One region of the Vibrio sp. R10-SG-ISO4 genome, then DNA from elsewhere that is predicted to be linked to it. Evidence: riboswitches for the same ligand, from Rfam matches in the RefSeq annotation. Region 1 holds a riboswitch; the other holds the start of a gene.
What was found. Region 1 has a riboswitch for lysine ahead of lysC (lysine-sensitive aspartokinase 3). Riboswitches for the same ligand answer to the same signal wherever they lie in the genome.

Region 1 (3,311 bases):
ATCAGCAAAGCTTCATGCAGTGCATAGAGACTGTTGACGGGCGCTGTGTGGTGGTAACTACGCTTGCCCTCTCCACTCCAGTAACCGAGTACCAAACTTTGGTCTAAAAACCAACTTTGCACCGGGGTTTGACGGGCGGTGATTTTCTCAATCGCTGCACTGGAGAAGGTCACAGGAGAGAGGCCCGGCGTACAAGAGAGGCACTTTTGACTGCCCGAGTAGACCGCATCAAGTTGCCACTCATCGACTTTGAGTGGCACGCCACCCAATGACGTCACCGCATCGACGATCGACAACACATTGAACTCTTTAGCAAGCGCGCCCAGCGTCTTCGCATCACTGCATGCCCCTGTCGACGTTTCTGCATGGACAAACGCGAGGAGCTTGGTATCAGGATGCGCCTGCAACGCATCACGAACTTTCTCTACCGAGACCGGCGTTCCCCAGTCATCATCGACCAGCACCGCTTCACCGCCGCAGCGCACCACGTTTTCTCGCATGCGCTCGCCAAACACGCCATTTCGGCAGACGATGACTTTGTCCCCCGGCTCAATCAAGTTAACAAAGCAGGTCTCCATACCTGCACTGCCTGGTGCCGAGACAGCAATCGTAAACTCATTGTTGGTCTGAAAGGCGTATTTAAGCAGCTGCTTGAGTTCGTCCATCATCTGGATAAAAAGCGGGTCAAGGTGGCCCACCGTCGGGCGGCTCAAAGCTTGCAGTACCTGTGGGGAAATATCGGATGGACCAGGGCCCATCAAAATACGGCGAGGGGGGATAAAACTTTGGTAAGTCATTGGCAACTCCTTTTGAATCATGAGGGTGTTCTTGTTGTTATCTCTTCACCATAATCGAATTCATCCAGCGCAGCAATGCGCAAAAAGTCGACAGGTCATACCAGTCTCACAAACCGAACCTATCGTCTTTAACCCGTAAATTTCGCATTGACATTAAGAGGATAAACACGTTCAATGCGAAAGCGGTGGCAAGACAATTCGTCACCCTGTTGTACAAACAATTATGCTTTTTGCAGAAGAGGAGCACTACCCAGGTAGGCATGTTGTGGAGCCACAATTCCAAAACAACATTCTGAGGGGGAGTAGTGCCGAGGTAGGCTTATATTGTGGTTTAAGTCTGTCGGTTGACTTGGGTTGAGTCCCATCAACTGTCATCAGCGCTGTCTGGTGATGAGCTTCTGAGGTCGTACTCCATACCTACCTCTACTCTCGCTCATCCTCACCTCACGCAAAGGAAAGACTCAATATTCAGGAAGTTGTGGGAGAAATGCCGTGAGCAATTTTAACGTTGCTAAATTTGGTGGGACAAGTGTTGCAAACTTTGAAGCGATGAGCCGTTGTGCGGCGGTCGTTGAGAACAATCCAGAGACAAAACTGGTGGTCAGCAGTGCCTGTTCAGGGGTAACAAATCTATTGGTCGCGCTGGCGAACGGCGTACAAGATCAGCAGCAACGCAGCGATATTCTGACTCAGCTCGCTGAGATTCATGATGCGATTCTTAATCAACTCAATGATCCAACCCATGCGGCGAGTGAAGTGTACAGTCTGCTTGATACGGTCACCAGTCTTGCGGAAGCGGCCTCGATTCAAGCCAGCAATAAGTTGACTGATCACCTTGTTGCGTGTGGTGAACTGATGTCGACCCACATTTTAACCCAACTAATGATTGAGCGCGGCATCAACGCGGTACGCTTTGATATTCGTGATGTACTGCGCACTGACAGCCACTTTGGCCGCGCAGAACCGGATCTTGCCGCCATTCGAGAGCTTGCCAGTGACACCTTGCTGCCACTGTGCCGCGAGCACGTTGTGGTGACACAGGGCTTTATTGGTTCCGATGAAGAAGGCAACACCACTACCCTTGGCCGTGGTGGCAGTGATTACAGTGCGGCTTTGATTGCCGAGGCAGTGCAAGCCTCTGGCTTAGAAATTTGGACTGATGTACCGGGAATCTACACCACAGACCCGCGTATTGCCCCGAATGCGGCACCGATTGCAGAAATTAGCTTCAGCGAAGCGTCAGAGATGGCGAATTTTGGCGCCAAGATCCTGCACCCTTCGACCCTAGTCCCTGCTCTGCGCCATGATATTCCGGTGTTTGTCGGTTCCTCTAAAGCGCCAGAGCAAGGCGGTACTTGGATTCGTCATCAAGTGGAAAGCTCACCGCTGTTTCGCGCCCTAGCCCTACGTAACAACCAAACCATGGTGACGCTGCGCAGCGCGAAAATGTTCCATGCTTACGGCTTTCTAGCCAAAGTGTTTGAGATCTTGGCCAAGCATAAGGTCTCGGTCGATTTGATCACCACCTCTGAAATCAGTGTCTCATTAACGCTTGATCAAACAGGTACCTCTGGCGGTGCGCCATCGTTACCTCAAGCTGCGCGTGAAGAGCTTGAAGAGCTGTGCAGTGTGAAAGTGGAACACAACCTCTCCGTCGTCGCCTTGATTGGTAACAACATGAGCGAGAGCAAAGGTTATGCAAAACAAGTATTTGGTACACTTGAAGACTTTAACTTACGAATGATTTGTTACGGCGCTAGCCAGCACAACCTCTGTTTCTTACTGCGTGAATCAGAAGCCAAACAAGCGATTCAGAAGTTGCATGTCGAGCTGTTTGAGCGCTAACAGCACTATAAATACACATCAGCGACGAAGCACTCTCGTGTTTCGTCGCTGAAGCATCGCTAAGTCAAATAGTGAGGCTTATTCGCCCGCCACTTTCATTGACTCAAGCAAGATAGAACCGGTTTGAATCTGCGAACGGGTTTCCACATCACTGCCGACAGCCACTATTTGGTTGAACATCTGCTTGAGATTGCCTGCGATGGTCACCTCAGAGACGGGGAATTGGATTTGACCATTCTCAACCCAAAAACCGGCTGCGCCGCGCGAGTAATCGCCCGTCACGATATTCACACCCTGCCCCATCACTTCTGTAACCAAAAAGCCGGTGTCCAGCGCCTTAAGCATTTGCTCAAAATCTTGCCCTGTGGATTGCACGTACCAGTTGTGGATGCCACCCGCATGACCGGTTGGCGTCATCGACATTTTACGCGCCGCATAGCTGGTCAATAGGTAAGTGGATAACACGCCGTCAGTGATAATTTGTCTATCTTGCGTAGCAACGCCTTCGCTATCAAACGGGCTTGACGCTAGACCACGCAATACATGGGGACGCTCGTCGACTTGGAACCAGCTAGGTAGAATTTGCTGACCAAGATGATCAAGAAGAAACGAGGATTTGCGGTACAAGTTGCCACCACTGATCGCCATCACAAGGTGACCGAGTAGACC
Region 2 (3,311 bases), on a different contig from region 1:
GCTACGTATTCGTAATCGTTGAACTTGTAGATAACAGAGTTATTTAAGGTGTTGTTTTTACCAAAGATACCAAACACGCCCATGATGTTTGCATCATGACTTTCAGTGCTTAGCGTTGCGCCACCTTCAGTGAAGACTAAGCTCTCAATTAGGTTATTGTCACCCTTAATCAAGAACTGAGTTGAACCGTTAAAAATGGCAGTTCCAGGCTCTTGAGCGACAATCTTGACGTTGTTCGCAGATAACGTCACACGACCTAAATCGGCATAGCGACCTGGTTTGATGCTAATCACATCGCCATCTTGCGCGTTGTTGATGCTCTCGCGCAGCTCCAGCACCTCTTGTGCAGAAGCAACAGCAACACCTTGATCAACCATAACTGCTGTCGGTTGGGTAACTTGTTCTGTGCTTGCGTGGCTCGTTGTCGCGCTTGCGAATAGTAATGAACCTAAAATAAATGCAATTGGTGACTTTTTCATTGGTATCTCTTTCGTAGGGTATTTGAGTATGAGGGAAGGTTAGCAACACACAAGAGGGCGAGAAAACCGATTCGCCCTTGGAATGTGGTCTGAATCGCATCGGCTTTGTTAAACTGCGGACAAGTTCAAATAATTTAATAATACAAACAGATCGTACTATTTAATGGTTGTAAAGGGTCTTGGTTCAGTTCAATAGCTCTCTTAAATTTTATTTTAACTTATTGTTTTTAAACTCTTTTATCTGAGATTACCTTAACTCTTAGTAGAATTTTCAAACTAGAGCATATGAGAGACTTTGCAAATTAAGGATAATTTGTAATATTAGTGCACTTACAATAACGAAATATTGATCGGGATTTTGTGAAAGATACAGAGTATGAATGAGTTAGTAATTCTTTCTGCTAGCAGTGATCACACTGCTAGCTGCTTTGCTAATTTAGGTTATTACGGATAACTTTTCGTACCCCAAAACGTCAAAGACCACCGTTGTCAGTGATGGTCTGTCTGCGCGGAATTGGACATAATCTTCCACCTGCGATCTACATTGTTAGATTCTCTATATGCAGAATTCGCCACAAAGTATGCAGAATCTCGTTCGGCCCGAATTGATTTTCCCAGAGCTCCGTTGGGAGGTTTAAGCGACGCAAAAAATATTTGCAATCATTCTAGCTTATAGTTTATCTTCATTTGCAAAGCTGTATTGGCGAAAATCAGTGCAGCAATGTAGAGGCGCATTACCTATCAGTAGCTCAGTTTAGGTTGACAACCATTGACCCTGAGTGAAAGGAGTCAATGCCGAAGTGCCACGGGCGTCACCCCGTAGTGCTGGGGTTGTATCGAATAGGTACAGCACTGCCATAGTAAACTCGTTAGGATGACAAAAACACGTTTTCTATGGAGCGCTACAGATGGATGGTGAGCCAGTTTATATGTGTCCCCCCAAAGCTTTGCATCCTGCATCGCTGTTCTAGTAGCCTCCATAATATATATTGAGGTAAGAATGTCTGATTTTAACTTTTGGTTATTGTTTCTAACAACCGCTTTTGCTCTAAATGTCGCTCCGGGGCCTGATCTGCTGTACATCCTGACGAAGACAATTAGCAATGGAAAAAAGGTAGGCTTAGCATCGGCTATTGGTGTATGTACCGGAGCGCTTTTCCATGTGTTTGCTGCTTCCATTGGCTTATCTGCTATTTTAGTCTCTTCTGCACTAGCATTTAGCATTGTTAAGTATGTTGGTGCGGCTTATCTGATATATCTTGCTTATCAGTCATTTAGATCATCTGGATTTGAGTTAAATGCCGATGGCTCAAATCAGAGCAAAGAAACAGCATTTGAAGCATTTAAGCAAGGGGTACTAATCGACATTCTAAACCCTAAAGTAGCTATTTTCTTTATGGCGTTTCTACCACAGTTTGTTCGTGAAGACGCAGGCTCTGTATCATTCCAGTTGTTCTATCTCGGGTTACTTGTTATTGCGGTTGCTATCGTTGTGGAAGCTGCATATGTTCTTGCGGCAGACAAGATTTCTGAACGAGTTAGAAGCAGTAAAAAACTCAGCATCTGGTTAGATCGTGCTGTCGGAACAATGTTTGCTGGTCTGGGTGTAAAGTTAGCAGTATCAACAAACTAAAAATATCTACTCAAGGAGAATGAGCGTGTACCGCAATAGTGAATTAGACATTTACATGATGCGCGTTTCCTTCTAGTTCAGAGCAAACAGGCCACCGCTACAAACGGTGGCCTTTTACGTTTTTGGGTACGAAGGAGTTCCTGAAAGCAACACTATGGGATGCTACTCCAATAAACTTCTGTCCGGTTGTGAATTTGCATAACAACTCAGGTGATATTTTCTGGGTAAGGGCATCGTTTTTGATTGGAAATGGGAGATTCCGTGCAGCGCTGTTCTGGTGTCTGCCATAACTTCACGTATCGCAAACTCCGCAGCGTAACTCGTTGCTGAGTAATAGCACTAAGGCGGTTTGGGGCAGAATGTATGGTACGCCCCGTTTTGCAAGTGAAAAGTCAAAAAAACAGAGTTGGTTTGCGCTAATGTATTCAGAGTCTTTTTGAGACTTTCATTAGTCCCAGCTCTACGATGAGATCCGCGCCAGATTGTCCTCATAAATGAGAAAGCACTTTCAATGCTGTTCTGCCCCTCAGGTCTTCAATCTGGTGGTCTAACCGTTTTGTCATCTTGATTTATCATATGCAAATTTTGGTTATGCTTTTACTTCGAACGCTTTGTGAGAGTTCATAACTGACCATGCTATGCGAGCCAGTTTATTAGCCAATGCAACAACAGCAACGTTGAATGGTTTTCGACACTTCAAATCAATAAGCCATGACCCGAAGTAATGCTCCGCAGAGCTATCCCTCCACATGACAGCTCTAGCCGCATGGATAAATAATTCTCTCAGTTCTTTGTTTCCCCGCTTCGATATACCCAACAATCGCGACTTTCCTCCCGTTGTATATTGAAACGGTACTAACCCTATCCATGCTGCAAAGTTTCGCCCATTAGCAAAGTCTTTAGGGTCTCCGACGGAAGACAAGCAACACGAAGCTGTCATAGGCCCTATGCCTGGTATCGTTTGAAGTAAACTATATAACTCATTTTCTTTATTGAGTTCGACTAGTTTTTGGTCTTGAACAGCGATCTTTTCATTTAGTTGGTTGTAGTAGTCCAATTGGTCACGAAGTTCAAGAATGATCTGTGGTGGGACTATAGCTTTTCTATCTGCTAGCCACTGGAACAGCATTTTCATATTGGCATGCCCCCGAGGAAAGCTAATGCCAAACTCTAGTAAGATTGACCCGATTCTATTCATA

Region 2: it holds a riboswitch for lysine, as region 1 does, so the genes downstream of both, AC6R03_RS04130 (LysE family translocator) here and lysC (lysine-sensitive aspartokinase 3) in region 1, are expected to answer to the same signal.

The regions. Positions count from the first base shown of each region.
Region 1 is NZ_JCBDHJ010000001.1:103,843-107,153, forward strand. It holds gene AC6R03_RS00450 (pyridoxal-phosphate-dependent aminotransferase family protein) at 1-797, opposite strand, end outside; lysine riboswitch at 1,026-1,203, shown strand; gene lysC (lysine-sensitive aspartokinase 3) at 1,290-2,642, shown strand; gene pmbA (metalloprotease PmbA) at 2,721-3,311, opposite strand, start outside.
Region 2 is NZ_JCBDHJ010000008.1:64,474-67,784, reverse strand. It holds gene AC6R03_RS04135 (polysaccharide lyase 6 family protein) at 1-479, opposite strand, end outside; lysine riboswitch at 1,196-1,392, shown strand; gene AC6R03_RS04130 (LysE family translocator) at 1,480-2,112, shown strand; gene AC6R03_RS04125 (IS110 family RNA-guided transposase) at 2,702-3,311, opposite strand, start outside.